DNA from 4 places in the Pseudomonas viciae genome. Region 3 is predicted to be linked to each of the others. Evidence: predicted binding sites of a transcription regulator. Region 3 holds the regulator's gene; each other region holds the start of a gene.
What was found. The regulator FliA, encoded in region 3, starts transcription of late flagellar genes. The targets are predictions, from matches to a motif close to CTAAAGTTTNNNNNNNNNNNGCCGNTAA.
Positions count from the first base shown of each region.

Region 1: the regulator FliA is predicted to act here: its motif matches at 1,569-1,596, upstream of flgM (flagellar biosynthesis anti-sigma factor FlgM).
Region 2: the regulator FliA is predicted to act here: its motif matches at 1,822-1,849, upstream of EPZ47_RS13530 (methyl-accepting chemotaxis protein).
Region 4: the regulator FliA is predicted to act here: its motif matches at 2,425-2,452, upstream of EPZ47_RS01740 (methyl-accepting chemotaxis protein).

Region 1 covers NZ_CP035088.1:5,158,932-5,163,562, forward strand. Annotated here, with positions in the region: gene EPZ47_RS22735 (chemotaxis protein CheV) at 1-616, opposite strand, end outside; gene flgA (flagellar basal body P-ring formation chaperone FlgA) at 695-1,459, shown strand; gene flgM (flagellar biosynthesis anti-sigma factor FlgM) at 1,633-1,950, shown strand; gene EPZ47_RS22750 (flagella synthesis protein FlgN) at 1,999-2,466, shown strand; gene EPZ47_RS22755 (flagellar brake protein) at 2,559-3,305, shown strand; gene EPZ47_RS22760 (MFS transporter) at 3,369-4,631, opposite strand, start outside.
Region 2 covers NZ_CP035088.1:2,962,839-2,967,469, reverse strand. Annotated here, with positions in the region: gene EPZ47_RS13550 (LysR substrate-binding domain-containing protein) at 1-102, shown strand, start outside; gene EPZ47_RS13545 (MmcQ/YjbR family DNA-binding protein) at 99-449, shown strand; gene EPZ47_RS13540 (DUF1294 domain-containing protein) at 446-871, opposite strand; gene EPZ47_RS13535 (undecaprenyl-diphosphate phosphatase) at 868-1,698, opposite strand; gene EPZ47_RS13530 (methyl-accepting chemotaxis protein) at 1,968-3,602, shown strand; gene pnuC (nicotinamide riboside transporter PnuC) at 3,868-4,431, shown strand; gene EPZ47_RS13515 (AAA family ATPase) at 4,428-4,631, shown strand, end outside.
Region 3 covers NZ_CP035088.1:1,766,539-1,771,169, reverse strand. Annotated here, with positions in the region: gene EPZ47_RS08125 (chemotaxis protein CheA) at 1-924, opposite strand, end outside; gene EPZ47_RS08120 (protein phosphatase CheZ) at 955-1,740, opposite strand; gene EPZ47_RS08115 (chemotaxis response regulator CheY) at 1,759-2,130, opposite strand; gene fliA (RNA polymerase sigma factor FliA) at 2,296-3,039, opposite strand; gene fleN (flagellar synthesis regulator FleN) at 3,036-3,866, opposite strand; gene flhF (flagellar biosynthesis GTPase FlhF) at 3,983-4,631, opposite strand, start outside.
Region 4 covers NZ_CP035088.1:385,402-390,032, reverse strand. Annotated here, with positions in the region: gene EPZ47_RS01755 (formimidoylglutamate deiminase) at 1-1,267, shown strand, start outside; gene EPZ47_RS01750 (lipocalin family protein) at 1,390-1,959, opposite strand; gene EPZ47_RS01745 (outer membrane protein assembly factor BamE) at 1,991-2,245, opposite strand; gene EPZ47_RS01740 (methyl-accepting chemotaxis protein) at 2,529-4,421, shown strand; gene EPZ47_RS01735 (DUF924 family protein) at 4,544-4,631, opposite strand, start outside.

The sequences.
Region 1 (4,631 bases), 3.3 Mb from region 3:
CCACTTCAACGCCGATCGTTTGTAGACAACGGGTGACCTGCTTACGTGCTACCGAAGAATCATCGACAGTCAGTACCCGCAGCGATATCGCCTTGTGCTGGGTTTCGGCATCCACCACACCCAAGGAGATCGTCTCGGTGGTCGGCGCCACCTCGGCGAGGATCTTCTCCACGTCGATGATTTCCACCAACTGGTTATCGACCCGGGTCACCGCCGTCAGGTAGTGATCGCGGCCCGTGCCCTTGGGTGGTGGATGAATCTCTTCCCAGTTCATGTTGACGATGCGCTCCACCGAGCGAACCAGGAAACCCTGGGTCTTGGTGTTGTACTCGGTGATGATCACGAACGGATTGCTCTGATCCAGCAGCCGACCGGAACCGGTCGCCATGGCCAGATCGAGAATCGGGATGGTCGCTCCCCGGATATTCGCCACACCGCACACGACGGGACTGGACTTGGGCATCAGGGTCAGCTTAGGACATTGCAGCACCTCGCGGACCTTGAATACGTTGATTCCATACAATTGCTGGCCGTCGAGACGGAACAGCAACAGCTCCAGGCGATTCTGACCGACCAGCTGTGTACGCTGGTTTACCGAGTCCATTACTCCCGCCATGCCCTGACTCCTACCTAACGCTAATGTGTCCGACGCGCATTCATCACTAAACGGCACGGGGCTTGCTATTCAACCGGCATGAACGCACAAACGACATTTTCTCGACGCCTGATCACTCACTGCCGCCATTGGCTCGGTGCACTGTTGGCTGTCTGCCTGTTCACTTCGGGCGGCCCTGCCCTCGCTGCTGTTCCGGTTACCTTGCCTGATCTACTTATCGGCGTCACTCAGGGCTTTCTTGAATTCACCGTAGAAGACTACCTGGCTACCAGTCAAACCGAAGGCCGCTACGAAATCGAAGTCAACCAACTCGACCCACGGTTGCGCATGCCGATGTGCGACAAGGAATTGACTGCTTCGCTGGAGAGCCCGGCCCGGCCCATGGGCCGCGTCACCGTGAAAGTGCGTTGTGACAGCGCTGCGCCCTGGACGGTGTTCGTGCCCGCTCAAGTGCGCCTGTTCCGCGAAATTGTCACCACCACCCGTCCGCTCAAGCGAGCCGGGATTGTCGAGCCTCAGGACGTGGTGTTGCGCGAACGGGATATCAGCCAGATCACCCAGGGTTTCCTGACCTCCGTCGACCAGGCGATCGGCCAGAAACTTGTCCGACCAATGGTCGCCGACCAGGTCGTTACCCTGGTGCACCTGGAGCAGGCCGAAGTGATCCGCAAAGGCGACCAGGTAGTCATCACCGCCCGCAGCGGAACCTTGGCCGTGCGGATGCCGGGCGAAGCCCTGTCCAACGGCGGTATGCGTGAACAGATCCGGGTAAAGAACCTCAACTCCCAACGGGTAATCAAGGCGCAGGTGATGGCCCCAGGCCAGGTGGAAGTGGCTATGTAGCGATAAGGTAGAGACGGGTAGAAAGCTGGCGCTTGATCCCGGTGTTCCCTAGACTGTGCCTTACGCAAAGGCAAGCGCAGACGTGCGCACGTTCATTGAATAAATGAGCCTAAAGTTTTTTTGGGGATGGCCGAAAACATGGCAAGCGTCCAAATACCCAGAGGTTTTTTACCATGGTCATCGATTTCAATCGTTTAAACAGCTCTTCACCGTTGACAGGCACTACGCGTACCAGCGTGAGCAAGGAAACTGTCGAAACCGACAAATCCGCACCGCTGCCTACCCCGGCCGAACAAGTCAGCAACGGAGAGTCGGTACACCTCAGCAATGAGGCTCAGCAGTTGCAGAAGGTCACTGACAAGCTGCGCGATCAACCTGTCGTCGACAACGCCCGCGTGGCCGAGTTGAAAGCAGCAATCGCCGATGGCAGCTATAAAGTCGACAGCAGCCGCGTAGCCAGCAAACTGCTCAACTTCGAAGCCCAGCGCTAGGCTGCCGCCAGCGCCAGGCTTTTGGACGCTTAAGACCCAAGGCCAGCCATGCACGACACTAATTTGTTGCAACTGATCACCGACGACTTTATTCCAGCACAACAATTGCTGGAGTTATTGCAGGCCGAATCCCTGGCACTGCATGGTCGCGATATGCCCTTGCTGGAAAATATCCTGGCGCAGAAACAGGCATTGATCATCTTGCTCGATCAGCATGGCCGCAAGCGCAGCGAGACCCTCGCCAGCCTCAACCTGCCCGCCAACCACGAAGGCCTTGAACAACTGGCCAGCCAATCATCGATCGGCGATCAGTTGCTGTCCCAAAGCGCAGTGCTCAATGAGCTGCTCGCCCAGTGCCAGGCCGCCAACGTTCGCAATGGCCAGTCGATCCAGGTCCAGCAGGCCGCCACTGCCAACCAGTTGCGCATCCTCAATGGCGGCGAAGTGCCGACCCTGTATGACGCTCGCGGCTCGACCGCCAAGATGGTCAAGCACCGCCCGCTCAGCCAGGCATGAAACGAACAATGCCTGCGCTCTATCAACGCGCGATACATGCTGGCAAAATGCTGGCTTTTTGTAGTCGTATTTTGCCTGGAGATTGACCCACCGTGTTCAATGACTCAAACGCGGATGATGCTCCGCAGCCACCCAAGGTGCTCAGCACGCCCCTGGAAATCGCCGGCAACCTGCGGATGCTGCAAGATAGCCATGACCCGTTGATCATTACCTTCCACGAACGTACCCAGCGCTTCCAGAGCTACCTGGTGGACATCGATCGCGAGAGCAACTCCATCGCCCTGGATGAAATGATTCCCCGGGACGGTGAACGCTTCCTGCTGGCAGGCGAACCGTTTCGTGTCGAGGGTTTCCATGACGGCGTGCGCATCGCATGGGAAGGCAAAGGCCCCTTGACCATCACCGAATCCAGCGACGGTCGCTGCTATCGCGGCGCCTTGCCCGACGAAGTGGTCTACCACCAACGCCGCAACGCCTTCCGCGCCGCCCTGAAACTGGCGCAACTGGTGGACGTCGAACTGGGTGGCGAAAAGCTCAAGTCCTCCGTCAACGGCAAGCTGCTGGATATCTCGGCAACCGGTTGCAAGCTGCGCTTCGAAGGCGACATTACCGCGCGCCTGCAATTGGGCCAGGTTTACGAACGTTTCATCGCAGCCCTGCCCTTTGGCAACATGACTGCACCGGTTGAACTGCGTTACCTGCATTTCGAAGAGCGGATCAACACCACCTTCGCGGGTGTGCGCTTCCACAATATCACTGGCCTGGTGCAACGGCAGGTCGAGCGTTTCGTCTATCAGCTGCAGCGCGAAGCCCGGCGTTTCGATAAAGACGACCTCTGATCTGCTTCGCGCCACGAAAAACGGGCAGTCCCTTGCGGTAACTGCCCGTTTTTTATGCCTGGTTCAAGGCCTGGCTTGAGTAAAACTGGGGGTCTCTGGCTCGTCAGGCGCCGCTTCGGTTTCAGCGACCGGCTCTGCAGCCGGTTCTGACTCAACGTCCGGATTGGCCGGCGCCTGCATCTGCTCCTGCACCACCTGCTCATCCACTCGCGGATCGAGGCACGCCACCAGGGGTGAACTCGACATGCTGTCGGGCATTGCCACGTGATGCAGCGGTGCGTCATCGACCTGATGCAGGTTGGTCACCGCTTTCGGCCGGATCCGCCACACCAGCACCAACGCGAAGAACGCGAAGAACGCATATAGCATCTGACTGCCAAACATCTTCATCAGCACCCCGGCCACCAGCGGCCCGATACTGGCACCGACGCCGTAGGTCACCAACAGCATTGCCGTGAGCGACACCCGACGATCCCCTTCGACATGGTCGTTGGAAAACGCCACCGCCAGCGGATACAGGCAGAACTGCACCAGCGAACAGAAGAATCCCGCGACGAACAGCACCTCCAGCGGTACTTTCGGCAGGATCGCCAGCGGTAACGCGCACACCACCAGGACCAGCGCAAAACACCGAATCAGCAACGCCCGATCATAGCGGTCGGACAGCCAGCCCAGCGGCCACTGCACCAACAGTCCGGCGAAGATGCAGCTACCCATGAACAGACCGACCTGCTCGGTCGACAGGCCCTGCTGAGAGGCGTACAGCGGTGCCAGGCCATAGAACGAGCCGACGATCAGCCCGGAGCCCAACACCGTGCTCAACGACTGCGGCACGCGCTTGATGAAGAATCGCGGCTCCATCGGCGCCGGATGCAGCGCCGCCGGGTGAATCCGCCGGGTCAGCGCCACCGGCACCAGGCACAGGGCGAAACACAGCGCCACCAGCATCAGCAGCTCCAGCCCAAGGGCCGGGTGCATGACCAGGATCAGTTGACCCAGTACCAGCCCCAGGTACGAGGCGATCATGTAGCCACTGAACACCACGCCACGCTGCTTGGCCTCCGCCTGTTCGTTGAGCCAGCTCTCAATGACCATGTACTGGCACATCATGCCCAGGCCGACAATCGTCCGCAGCACGATCCAGGCCGGCAACCAGTCCACCAGTCCATGGCCCAGCACCGCCGCCCCGACGATCCCGGCGCAGGCCGAATAGGCGCGGATATGCCCGACGCGAGCGATCAGCCGGTGGCCGATCTTGCCACCCAGCACCAGGCCAAAGTAGTTGGCGGCCATCAGCGCACCGACCCACAGGCTGTCGACATGGTC
Region 2 (4,631 bases), 1.2 Mb from region 3:
CTGGCGGTCTATCCCCATCGACGCGGCGTGCTGCCGGCGGTGCGCGCCTGGATCGACCATCTGGTAGAAGCGTTTGAGAGCTGTGGAGAACGAAAGATATGAGCTTGAGCGAAGAAGATGTCGCACGGTTTTGCCTGGGCTTGCCCGGTGCCCGCGAAGACTACAAATGGGGCGGCGTGCGGGTGTTCTCCATCGCCGGGAACAAGATGTTCGCTCTCCAGGGCCTGCGCAGCGATTCGCTGGCGTTCAAGGTCGACAAGGATCTGTTCCTCGGTCATTGCGACCGCCCGGGCATTCATCCCGCGCCTTACCTGGCGCGGGCCCAGTGGATCATCATGCAGGTGCCCTACCCGCTGGGTGCCGATGAACTGCGAGGCCTGCTGCAACGCTCTCACCAATTGGTGGTCAGCAAATTGCCCAAGCGCACCCAGGTCGGGTTGCTGCTCTAGAGCAACGTCAGCAGGCGCCCCAGGAACAACTGGTCGATCCAGAACACTTGGTGCAACAGCACGATGAACCAGAACACCACCTGAAACGACACCTTTCGGGTCTTGTGGCGAAACACCTGCTGGGCCAGCAGTGCCCCGGGCCAACCACCGGCCAGCTCCACCGCATGCAGCACGTTCTCCGGGGTGCGCCAGGCGTCAATGCGAGCCTTGCGCTTGTCGCTCCAGTACAGCAGAAACGCCAGCAGGCTGACGACGCCATAGGCCACCATCGGCACCCAGGACACCGACCGCAGTCCGAGCAGCAGCGACCCGAACAACGGCAAGGCACACAGCAGGACAAACACTATCAACTTGAGCCGCAGGTTCTGCACGGCGCCGTCGGTATTGCGCGCCACGCGTTTGCGGGTGCCTGGATCGTTCATGGCCGGGCAGCCGTCCAGTCCACCCAGCCGAATTGCCAGGTCGCCAGGATCAACAGGCCGAACGCGATCCGGTACCAGGCGAACACCGCGTAACTGTGACTGGCGATGAAGCGCAGCAGGCCCTTGACCGCGATCATCGCGAAAATGAATGCGGTGACGAAACCGATGGCAAACACCGGGAAATCCGCCGGAACGAACAGCTCGCGGTATTTATAGCCCGAATAGACAGCCGCACCGACCATGGTCGGCATCGCCAGGAAGAACGAGAACTCGGTCGCAGTCTTGCGCGACAGGCCGAACAGCAGCCCACCGATGATGGTCGCCCCCGAACGGGAGGTGCCGGGAATCATCGCAATGCACTGGGCCAGGCCGACCTTCAGGGCGTCCTTCCACGTGATCTCATCCACCGTTTCGGCGTGCACCTGGTGCTGGCGCTTTTCGGCCCAGAGCATCACCAAGCCACCCAATACCAGCGCAGCGGCCACCGTGATCGGATTGAACAGGTATTCGTGGATCAGGTCGGCAAACAGCACGCCCAGCACCACGGCGGGCAGGAAGGCGATCAGCAGATTGGCGGTAAACCGGCGGGCGCCGGGTTGCGTTGGCAAACCGAATACCACGTCGAAGATCTTGCGCCGAAACTCCCAGACCACCGCGAGGATCGCGCCCAGCTGGATAATGATATTGAACGCCATCGAGCGCTCGCCGCCGAACTCGAGCAAGTCGGCGACAATGATCTGGTGCCCCGTACTGGAAATCGGCAGGAACTCCGTCAAGCCTTCTACCACGCCAAGAATCAGTGCCGAAAAGGCGGTCCACAAATCCATTCATCCCCCAAAAGACTATGCTTGCGCAGGTCTCATAAAAATTTTAAGCAATATGCAGGTGCAAACAGCAGGCGCACGGTGACTGCGATTTCTCAAAAAAACCAATGAAAAAATCAGGACAGGCTCAGGTTTTGCGCTGCGGGGCCGAAATCCTATCAGACAAGCCCTGATAACGCTGCCGCGTTATGACCCAGGTCAATCACGCGTACCTGGCGGGCGCTAAAGTGCCGGCCGTCGTTATGACAAGAATAAAAACGGAGTGACAGCGTATGAATAGCTTGCGCAGTGTGTCGATCAGCCGACGCTTGTGGCTCATATTGGTCGTAGCCATCGTGATGTTATTCACGTTGGGCGCGTTCATGTTGAAACAGATCCACACCGACCTCTATCAGGCCAAGGTGCAGAAGACCCAGCATGTGGTGCAGACCGCCAGTGGCGTGCTGACCTACTACCATGGGTTGGAAACCGCCGGCACCCTGACCCGCGACGCTGCGCAAAAGCAGGCCCTGAGCGCCGTGCGCGGCCTGCGCTACAACGAAACTGACTATTTCTGGATCAACGACCTGACACCGGTCATGGTCATGCACCCGACCAACCCGAAACTTGAAGGCCAGAATCTCTCGGCGATCCGCGATCCGAACGGTTATGCGCTGTTCAACGAGATGGTCGCCATCGCCAAGGCCAAGGGCGCCGGCATGATCAACTACCTCTGGCCGAAACCGGGTGCCGAGGCGCCGGTGGCGAAGACTTCCTACGTCAAGCTGTTCGAGCCCTGGGGCTGGATCATCGGTTCGGGCGTGTACGTGGATGACGTGGAAGCCGAGTTCCAGTCCCAACTGATCAAAGCCTCGTTGATCGGCCTGGCAATCACGTTGCTCATGGGGCTGTTATTGACCCTGATCGTGCGCAGCATCGTCCGACCGCTGCAGGAAACGGTCAACGCCATGGCCAACATCGCCAGCGGCGAAAGCGACTTGACCCGCACCCTCGACACCCACGGCCAGGACGAAGTCACGCAACTGGCGCGGCACTTCAACGCCTTTACCGCCAAGCTGCGGCAAGTGGTGACCCAGTTGCAAGCCTCGGCCAGCGCGCTGGGGCAATCCTCCAACGAGTTGGGCAACGATGCCGCCCAGGCCCAGGAGCGCAGCCAGCAGCAGTCGCAACAAATGGAACTGGTGGCCACCGCGATCAACGAAGTGACCTATGGCGTGCAGGACGTGGCGAAGAACGCCGAGCACGCCGCCAGTGAGATGCGCGACGCCGAATCCCAGGCCCAGCAAGGCCAGGTCAATATCGATGGCAGCTTGCAGCAGATCGACCGCCTCTCCCAGACCATCGACCAGGCGGTGGAAGTGATTCGCACCCTGGCGAGCGAAAGCACCCAGATTGGCAGCGTGCTGGAAGTGATCCGTTCCATTGCCGAGCAGACCAACCTGTTGGCCCTCAACGCCGCCATCGAAGCCGCCCGCGCCGGTGAGCAAGGCCGTGGTTTTGCGGTGGTGGCCGATGAAGTACGGTTGCTGGCACAGCGTACGCAAAAGTCCACCGCTGAAATCCAGGCGATGATCGAACGTCTGCAAAACCATTCCGAGGCCGCGGTAAAAGTCATCAGCGACAGCAGCCGCGCCTCCCAACTGACCATCGAACAGGCCGGCCTGGCGGGTGCCAGCCTTAACGCTATCGGCCAGGCCCTGCGCAACCTCAACAGCCTGAACGCCTCCATCGCCAGTGCCACCCTGCAGCAGGCCCATGTCGTGGAAGACATCAACCAGAACGTCACCCAGGCGGCCGGACTGTCCCACAGCACGGCCGTGGCGGCCGAACAGTCGAGCCTGGCGAGCACGCGGCTCAAGGCACTGAGTGAACAATTGAACGGGTTGCTCACACAGTTCCGGGTCTAAGGATTGATGGACTCTTTGTGGGAGCGAGCTTGCTCGCGATGACGGCGGCACATTCAGCACTGATGCAAGCTGAGCCACCGCTATCGCGAGCAAGCTCGCTCCCACAGAGGGGGGTGTACTGAGCCCAGGTTTCGTCCTCACCGCAAATCCCTTGTGGAAGCGAGCCTGCTCGCAATAGCGTCGGCACAGCCAGCATTGATATTGGAGCTGCCCACGCCATAACGTTTACAATCCCCGCCCTCTCCCTCTTCCCCAAGGAATCGCCATGTCCGGGCTTGAACTGTTTGCCGCAGCCCTCGGCGTGATTGCTGTCTGGCTGACCGTCAAGCAGAACCCCTGGTGCTGGCCGATCGGCCTGGTCATGGTGTTGCTGTACAGCTGGATTTTCTTCGAGGTGAAGTTGTACTCGGACATGTTGCTGCAGGTGATCTACGCCGTGCTGCAACTCTATGGCTGGTGGCAATGGACCCGCGCCGGGCAGCATCATGATGGCCGGCAGGTGACGCGCCTGGGTGGGCCATCGGTGCTGCTCGGGTTGGCCATCGGTGCCGCAGGCAGCTTGATGCTGGGCGCCGCCATGGCGCATTGGACCGACGCCGCCCAGCCCTGGCTCGACGCGGCGCTCACCGGTTTCAGCCTCGTGGCCCAGTGGTGGATGGCGCAGAAGCGCGTGCAATGCTGGCCCCTGTGGATCGCCCTGGACGTCATCTTCGTTGGCCTGTTCGTCTACAAGGACCTGCACCTCACCGCCGCGCTCTACGCCCTGTTCACCCTGTTGGCGATCCAAGGCTGGCGGGAATGGCGCGCCGATCCGGCCCTGCGCGCATGAAGGTGGTGGTTCTGACCGGCCCGGAATCCAGCGGCAAGAGCTGGCTGGCGGCGCAGTTGCAGACGCATTTCGGCGGTTTGCGGGTGGATGAATACGTTCGCCATTTCATGGAACAGCACCTGCGCGATACCTGCCTGGGCGACATCACCGACATCGCCACCGGCCAATTGGCCTGGGAGGACATGGCTCGTGCCCGGCTG
Region 3 (4,631 bases):
GGCCTTCCCGACTTCACTGAACTTGCCTTTGCCATGCAGTTCGTCGAGCAACGATTCGAATTCGTGATCACTGATCAGGTCACTGCCCGCCGCGGCGGCGGCAGGCTTGGCTGGCGCCGGTGCCGAAGCAATGGCCGAGTCCAGCGCGTCAACGGCAAACGTGCCCTTGCCATGCAACTGATCGAGCAAGGCTTCGAATTCGTCGTCGGTGATATCGGAGCTGTCGCCCGCCGCTTTCGGGGCGGCCGCGGCTGGCGCAGGCACAACCGCATCGGGCGCGAACTGGCCTTTGCCATGAAGCTGGTCGAGCAACGATTCGAACTCGTCGTCAGTGATTTCATCGCTGGCAGCGGCAGTCGACTCGCTGCTTGGTGCCGCAGGGGGGGCGGGAACTGCCGGGGCTGCGGCTTCAGCCTTGACGGCGTTCAGCGAGTCCAGCAATTGTTCAAATTCGTTATCGGTGATGTCGCCCGATTCCTCGGCGACCGGTTCTTCAGCGACCGCCTCGACAACCGGCGCGGCTTCGTCAGCCGATTGTGGCTCGGCCAGGCGTGCCAGCGCGGCGAGCAACTCAGGGGTGGCAGCGGTGATCGGCGAGCGCTCGCGCACTTCACTGAACATGCCGTTGACCGCATCCAGCGCTTCGAGCACCACGTCCATCAGTTCCGAATCAACGCGGCGTTCACCCTTGCGCAGGATGTCGAACACGTTTTCGGCAATGTGGCAGCACTCCACCAACTCATTGAGCTGGAGGAAGCCGGCGCCTCCTTTTACAGTGTGGAAACCGCGAAAAATTGCATTGAGCAAGTCCGCATCATCTGGTCGGCTTTCCAGCTCGACCAGCTGTTCAGACAGTTGCTCTAGAATCTCGCCGGCCTCAACCAGGAAATCCTGAAGGATCTCTTCATCGGCGCCGAAGCTCATTAATGGCTGCTCCTAAAACAGGGCTAAAACTCAGAATCCAAGGCTGGACAGCAAATCGTCCACATCGTCCTGACCGGACATAACGTCTTCTCTTTTATCGGCATGAATCTGCGGACCTTCACCCTGCGAGAGATGTTTTTGTGGATCTTTTTCAGCAAGTATCGCTTCACGGTCGTGTTCGATGCCTGCAAAGCGGTCGACCTGGCTGGCCATCAACACCAGTTTGAGCAGATTGCTTTCAACTTCGGTGACCAATTGGGTCACGCGCTTGATCACTTGGCCGGTCAAGTCCTGATAGTCCTGAGCCAGCAGAATGTCGTTGAGGTTGCTTGCCACGGCGCGGGTCTCGGTGCCGCTGCGCGTCAGGAAACCGTCGACCCGGCGGGCCAGTTCCCGAAACTCTTCAGCGCCGACTTCGCGACGCATGAACCGGCCCCAATCGGTGCTCAAGGCCTGGGCTTCTTCGCTCAGGCCATTGACCAGCGGCGTTGCGCTCTCCACCAAGTCCATGGTGCGGTTGGCTGCGGCCTCGGTCAGCTTGACCACATAACCCAGACGCTCGGTAGCGTCGGTGATCTGCGAGACTTCCTCGGCCTGCGGCATGTGCGGGTCGATCTGGAAATTGACAATTGCGCTGTGCAATTCACGCGTGAGCTTGCCCACTTCCTGATACAGACCTCGGTCACGGGTCTGGTTGAGCTCATGGATCATTTGAACCGCATCGCCAAAGCGGCCTTTTTCAAGGCTGTCGACCAGTTCGCGGGCATGTTTTTTCAGGGTCGATTCGAAGTCGCCCATTGAAGATTCGTTGTCCATAGCTCCCCCGTGGCGCCGTTAACCGATGCGTTCGAAGATTTTTTCGATCTTCTCTTTCAACGCCTGGGCCGTGAAGGGTTTGACCACATAGCCGTTCACACCGGCTTGGGCCGCTTCGATGATCTGCTCGCGCTTGGCTTCGGCAGTCACCATCAGCACCGGAAGGTGCTTGAGTTTTTCGTCGGCGCGTACATGGCGCAGCAAGTCGATACCGGTCATGCCGGGCATGTTCCAGTCAGTCACCAGAAAGTCGATGCTCCCGCTGTTGAGGACCGGAATGGCAGTAGTGCCATCGTCAGCCTCGACCGTGTTGGTGAACCCAAGGTCACGCAACAGGTTTTTTATGATCCGCCGCATCGTTGAGAAGTCATCAACGATGAGGATTTTCATGTTCTTGTCCAATTCGACCTCCAAGCAGTCTTAAACGCGCCCAGCACCTGAACGCGCCATTTCAATCAATCCGGCACAACACTCGACAACGGCCTGGAGCACCACGGTTGGAGACTGGCGCAGCGCATGCCAGACCAGCTCGTTCGCAATGCTCCCACACAGCTGTCAGCGCGCTCGCCACTCCCCCAAACGCCCCCGCAAACGGGCCGCGCACTGGCTGTGTAACTGGCTGACCCGCGATTCGCTGACCCCCAGGACCTCACCGATTTCCTTGAGGTTCAGCTCTTCGTCGTAGTACAGCGCCAAGACCAGTCGCTCACGCTCCGGCAAATTGGCAATCGCATCCGCCAGCGCGCTCTGGAAACGCTCATCTTCCAGGTCACGCGATGGCTCCATGTGAGCACTCGCGCCGTCCTCGTGCAGCCCTTCGTGTTCGCCGTCCTGCAGCAGGTCGTCGAAACTGAACAGGCGGCTGCCCAAGGTGTCGTTCAAAATCCCGTAATAATCATCGAGACTCAATTGGAGTTCGGCCGCAACCTCGTGATCTTTAGCGTCTCGCCCGGTTTTAGCTTCAATAGCGCGGATCGCGTCACTGACCATGCGGGTGTTGCGATGCACCGAACGCGGTGCCCAATCGCCCTTGCGGACCTCATCGAGCATCGCCCCACGAATGCGAATACCGGCATACGTTTCGAAACTGGCGCCTTTGCTCGCGTCGTATTTGTTCGACACTTCGAGCAGGCCGATCATGCCTGCCTGGATCAAGTCCTCAACCTGGACACTGGCCGGCAACCGCGCCAGCAAGTGGTAGGCGATACGCTTGACCAGTGGCGCGTAACGCTCGATCAGTTCGTATTGGGCGTCCCGTGCCGATTTTTTATAGAGATGGTTGTAACCGCTGGCTGTCATAGCACGGGCCCTGCTGTTTGTTGCACGAGACGCTCGACGAAAAACTCCAGGTGCCCGCGAGGGTTGGCCGGCAGTGGCCAGGTATCAACCTTCTGGGCGATAGCCTTGAACGCCAGCGCACATTTGGAACGGGGAAAGGCTTCATAAACCGCACGTTGCTTCTGGACAGCCTTGCGTACGCTTTCGTCGTAGGGCACAGCGCCGACGTATTGTAGGGCGACGTCCAGGAAACGATCCGTGACCTTTGTCAACTTGGCGAACAGGTTGCGACCTTCCTGCGGGCTCTGGGCCATGTTGGCCAGGACACGGAAGCGGTTCATGCCGTAGTCACGGTTCAATAACTTGATCAGGGCATAGGCGTCGGTGATGGACGTCGGTTCGTCGCAGACCACCAGGAGCACTTCCTGGGCAGCGCGGACGAAACTGACCACCGAGTCACCGATACCGGCAGCGGTGTCGATCACCAGCACATCGAGGTTATCACCGATGTCGCTGAAGGCCTGGATCAGGCCCGCGTGCTGGGCCGGGGTCAGGTGAACCATGCTCTGGGTGCCGGAGGCAGCCGGCACGATACGAATCCCGCCGGGCCCCTGCAGCAGCACGTCGCGCAGTTCGCAGCGGCCTTCAATCACGTCCGCCAGCGTGCGTTTGGGCGTGAGCCCCAGCAGCACATCGACGTTCGCCAGGCCCAGGTCGGCGTCCAGCAGCATGACCCGTCGGCCAAGCTCTGCCAGAGCCAGGGACAAGTTCACTGACACGTTAGTCTTCCCGACGCCACCTTTGCCGCCGGTCACCGCGATCACCTGTACGGGATGCATGCTGCCCATGTTCGTTCTTTACCTTGTCTTACTTAGACGGAGGCCACATTACTGGCTGCGCGTTCCCATTCGGAACAATGCATGGCAGACCATCGATGTAGGTACAAAAAATATTCATGATTACCTCAGCCGACCTGCTTGGTCGGGCTGTGGTAGATATCAGCGAACATATCAGCCATGGCTTCTTCGCTGGGTTCTTCCTGCATTTGCACACTCACGGCACGACTGACCAGTTGATGACGGCGCGGCAGATGCAAATCATCCGGGATCCGCGGTCCGTCGGTCAGGTAGGCCACCGGTAATTCATGACCGATCGCCAGGCTCAGCACCTCGCCCAGGCTTGCCGTTTCGTCCAGCTTAGTCAGGATGCAGCCGGCCAGCCCGCAGCGTTTGTAGCTGTGGTACGCGGCGGTTAGAACCTGCTTTTGGCTAGTGGTTGCCAACACGAGATAATTTTTTGACTTGATACCGCGCCCGGCCAGGCTTTCGAGCTGCATGCGCAGGGCCGGATCGCTGGCTTGCAGGCCGGCGGTGTCGATCAGCACGACGCGTTTGCGCAGCAGCGGTTCCAGCGCCTGGACCAGGGACTGGCCCGGATCCACATGGGTCACCGACACATTGAGGATCCGGCCCAGGGTCTTGAGTTGTTCCTGGGCGCCGATGCGGAAACTGTCCATGCTCACCAGGGCGATGCTCTGGGCGCCGTACTTGAGTACATAACGGGCGGCGAGCTTGGCCAGGGTGGTGGTCTTGCCCATGCCGGCAGGGCCGACC
Region 4 (4,631 bases), 1.4 Mb from region 3:
GGCCGACGCTCACGCAGACGGCGCCGAACGGCTGGGCGGTCCGCTGCTGCCGGGCATGCCGAACCTGCACTCCCACGCCTTCCAACGGGCCATGGCCGGGTTGGCGGAAGTGGCGGGAAATCCCAACGACAGTTTCTGGACCTGGCGCGACTTGATGTATCGCCTCGTCGGAAAAATCAGCCCCGATCAACTCGGCATCATCGCCCGACAGCTCTACATTGAAATGCTCAAGACCGGTTACACCTCGGTTGCCGAATTCCACTATGTGCACCATGACATCGACGGCGCGCCTTATGCCGACCCGGCGGAACTGGCCTTGCGCATCAGCCACGCCGCCAGCGCCGCCGGCATCGGCCTGACGCTGCTGCCGGTGCTCTACAGTCATTCCGGTTTTGGCGGCCAGGCGCCCAATGACGGGCAGCGTCGCTTCATCAACAGCAGCGAAAACTACCTGAAACTTCAAGCGCGCCTGCAGCCGATCCTGGCCAAACAACCGGCTCAGGCACTGGGTTTGTGTTTTCACTCGCTGCGCGCCGTGACACCTGGCCAGATCCAGGAAGTGCTGGCCGCGAGCGACCGTCACTGCCCGGTGCACATCCACATTGCCGAGCAGCAGAAGGAAGTCGACGACTGCCTGAGCTGGAGCGGCGCTCGTCCGCTGCAATGGCTGTACGAAAACACCGAAGTGGATCAGCGCTGGTGCCTGGTCCACGCCACCCACGCCAACGCCCAGGAAGTCAGCCTCATGGCCAAGAGCCGGGCAATCGCCGGCCTGTGCCTGACCACCGAAGCCAACCTGGGCGACGGGATTTTCCCGGCCGTGGATTTCCTCGCCCAGGGCGGGCGCCTGGGGATCGGCTCCGACAGTCATGTGTCGTTGAGCGTGGTCGAAGAGTTGCGCTGGTTGGAGTACGGCCAGCGCCTGCGGGATCAACGGCGCAACCGCATGTATCGGGCGGATCAGCCGATGGTCGGTCGCACCTTGTTTGATGCTGCTTTGGAGGGTGGCGCCCAAGCTCTGGGGCAACCGGTCGGCGCCCTCGAGATCGGCAAGCGCGCCGACTGGCTGGTGCTCGATGGCAACGATCCGTACCTGGCCACGGCCCAGGGCGACGGGATCCTCAATCGCTGGCTGTTTGCCGGCGGGGATCGCCAGGTGCGCGACGTGATGGTCGGCGGACGGTGGGTGGTGCGCGATGGACGCCATGCCGGGGAAGAAGAAAGCGCCCGAGCGTTTACCCAGGTCTTGCGCGAGCTCTTAGGCTGACGCAGATAAAAAAGTGTGGGAGCGGGCTTGCTCGCGAAGGCGGTTTTTCAGCTAACGATTATGTCGGCTGATACACCGCCTTCGCGAGCAATCCCGCTCCCACATTGAGTATTTGCAGACAGTCAGTCCGAAGTCTTGGCCATCTGCCGATCCGACGCTCGCCAGATCAAGCGTGTCGTGTCATAGCCCTGCTGACGCGCCATGCTCAGCAGTTCTTCGCGCACGACGCTATTGACGGTCGGTGTGCGGGACAGCAACCACATGTAGCGGCGGCTCGGGTCGCCGACAATGGCGGTCTTGTAGTCGTCGCTGACGTACAGCACCCAGTATTGCCCTTTTGCCACACCCGGCACGATCCGCGAAAACCAGTTGTCGAACTCGACCCAGAGCTTGTCGGTCTTGCCCGGTACTTGTGGCGTAGCGGTACCGCGGGCCTCTTCCCACTGCCAGTCCGAAGTCAGGCAGCGATTGAGGACACCCACGTCGCCGTCAGGCTTGAGGGTGTAATGAGCTTCGGATTGCGCGCAGTTGCGCTGGAAATACATGGGCAGGCGGGCCAACTCGTACCAGGTCCCTTGGTAACGCTTGAGGTTGACGCTGCTGACCGTCTTGGGTGCCAACGGATCTTCGCCAGAAGTGGCACAGCCAGCCAAAACCAGGCCAGCTAAAAGCACTAACACTAACCGCATCATTATTTTTCTCCCGCGGGCGCTTGGCCCCGGTTTACTTCAGGCCTTGGCCGGAAAACATCAACACTTTGTCACCGGCGTACTGCACGCTGATAAAGCTTTTCTGGTCGCCCCAGGTGCAACTGGACATGCCGAGCGCGCCCGAACAATCGGTCGGTTTACCCAGTAACGTTTCGACTTCTGCCTTGGGCATCCCGGCTGACAGCTTCGAATAGTTTTCCTGGTTAACCTTGCTGCATGCAGTCAACACGACGCACACACACAACAAGGCAATAGATCGCAGCGACATGGTGTAACTCCTGGAACGGAAGGGGGTGGCTGGGTGCCAACCAGAAGCTTAGAAGAGAAAACCCCTATCTGGTTCCCCGACAGCCCTAGTATTTATTGGGCCCCAGGACGGTCTTTCGTCGGTAAATCAATCAGTTTGTGACGGCGTCGTGCATTTCGTCGGGATTACCCCGCCGATCGCTGATCTCTGGCACTTCCAGGCCGATAAAAAGAACAGCGCAAAGCCCTGCGTTATGGCAAATTGCCCCCCCTTCCTGACCAGCTCCTGTGCGGTAGCGCTCTTAATGACCAGAAACATGAAATTCAGCCACAAAATCCTCCTGGCTGCCGCTCTTGTGGTGGCCGTTGCATTCGCCTGTTTCATCCTGTTCAACGACTACCGTCAGCGCCAGAGCCTGCACGCCAGCACCGAGACCTCCATGCAGGAGCTCGGCAGCCTGACCAGCCGTAACATTCAGACGTGGGTCGAAGGCCGTATCCAACTGCTGCAATCGCTGGCCCAGCAGATCGCCGTAGACGGTAGCAGTGCCGACAGCCTCAAACGCGCCGTGGGCCTGCCGGTGTACACCAGCAACTTTCAGCTCAGCTATTTCGGTGGCACCGATGGCGTGATGTTCTCGGTACCAGCCGGCAATCGCGCCGCCGATTACGACCCGCGTGCCCGTGGCTGGTACAAGGCCGCCAACAGCGCACAGCAAGCCATCGTGACCGAACCCTACATTGCCGCCTCGTCGGGCAAACTGGTGATCACCGTCGCCACGCCGGTACAACACCAGAACCAAATGATCGGCGTGGCCGGTGCGGACATCGACCTGTCGAGCGTCAGCGCCATCATCAACTCGCTGAACTTCGGTGGCCACGGCCATGCGTTCATCGTCAGCGCCGACGGCAAGATCCTGATCCACCCTGACAGCAAGCGCGTGCTCAAAACCCTGGCCGAGGCCTACCCCAACGGCGCACCGCAAATCAGCCCGGGCGTGAAGGAAGTCGATCTCGACGGCAAGACCCAATTCATCTCCTTCACCCGCGTCAACGGCGTGCCGGGCGCCGATTGGTACGTGGCGCTGGTGCTCGACAAGGACACCGCCCTGGCGATGCTCAGCGAGTTCCGTACCTCGGCACTGATCGCCATGACCATTGCCGTGGTGTTCATCATTGCCCTGCTGGGCATGCTGATCCGCGTGCTGATGCAACCGCTGCTGACCATGGGTCGCGCCATGCATGACATCGCCGAAGGCGAAGGCGACCTGACCCGGCGCCTGGTCATTCACGGCCACGACGAATTCGGTGCCCTGGGCACTTCCTTCAACCGCTTTGTCGAGCGTATCCATACCTCGATTCGTGAAGTGGCCTCGGCCACCGGCCAGGTCAACGAAGTTGCCCTGCGCGTGGTCAGTGCGTCCAACTCGTCGATGTACAACTCCGACCAGCAAGCGTCGCGCACCAGCAGCGTGGCCGCGGCCATCAACCAACTCGGCGCCGCCGCCCAGGAAATCGCCCAGAACGCCGCCCTTGCCTCCCAGCACTCCAGCGATGCCCGCAGCCTGGCCGAAGACGGTCAGCAAGTGGTGGATAAAACCATCGCCGCCATGCAGCAGCTGTCGGCCAAGATCAGCGATTCGTGCGGCAACGTCGAAACCCTGAACAGCAACACGGTGAACATCGGTCAGATCCTGGAGGTGATCACCAGCATTTCCCAGCAGACCAACCTCCTCGCCCTGAACGCCGCCATCGAGGCCGCCCGGGCCGGTGAAGCCGGACGCGGCTTCGCGGTGGTAGCCGATGAAGTGCGCAACCTCGCCCACCGCACCCAGGATTCGGCGCAGCAAGTGCAGAAGATGATCGAAGAGCTGCAAGTCGGTGCCCGGGAAGCGGTGCTGACCATGACCGACAGCCAGCGCCAGAGCGAAAGCAGCGTCGGCATCGCCAACCAGGCCGGCGAACGCCTGGGCAGCGTGACCCAGCGCATCGGCGAAATCGACGGCATGAACCAGTCCGTGGCCACCGCCACCGAAGAGCAGACCGCCGTGGTGGAATCGATCAACGTCGACATCACCGAGATCAATACCCTGAACCAGGAAGGCGTGGAAAACCTGCAAGCGACATTGCGCGCCTGTGCCGACCTTGAACAGCAGGCGGCGCGCTTGAAGCAGTTGGTGGGTAGCTTCCGGATCTAACGCTCTCAAGGGCCCTTTCGCGAGCAAGCCCGCTCCCACAGTTGACCGAGCCCCGTCAGGGAAACACGATCGACTGTGGGAGCGGGCTTGCTCGCGAAGACGGCATCAGCCTCGCAGAAAATTCAGAACCTGGACCCAGGCCTGTTCAAGAACTCGATTTCCTCAGCCGTAGACTCGCGCCCCAACACCGCATTGCGGTGGGGAAAGCGC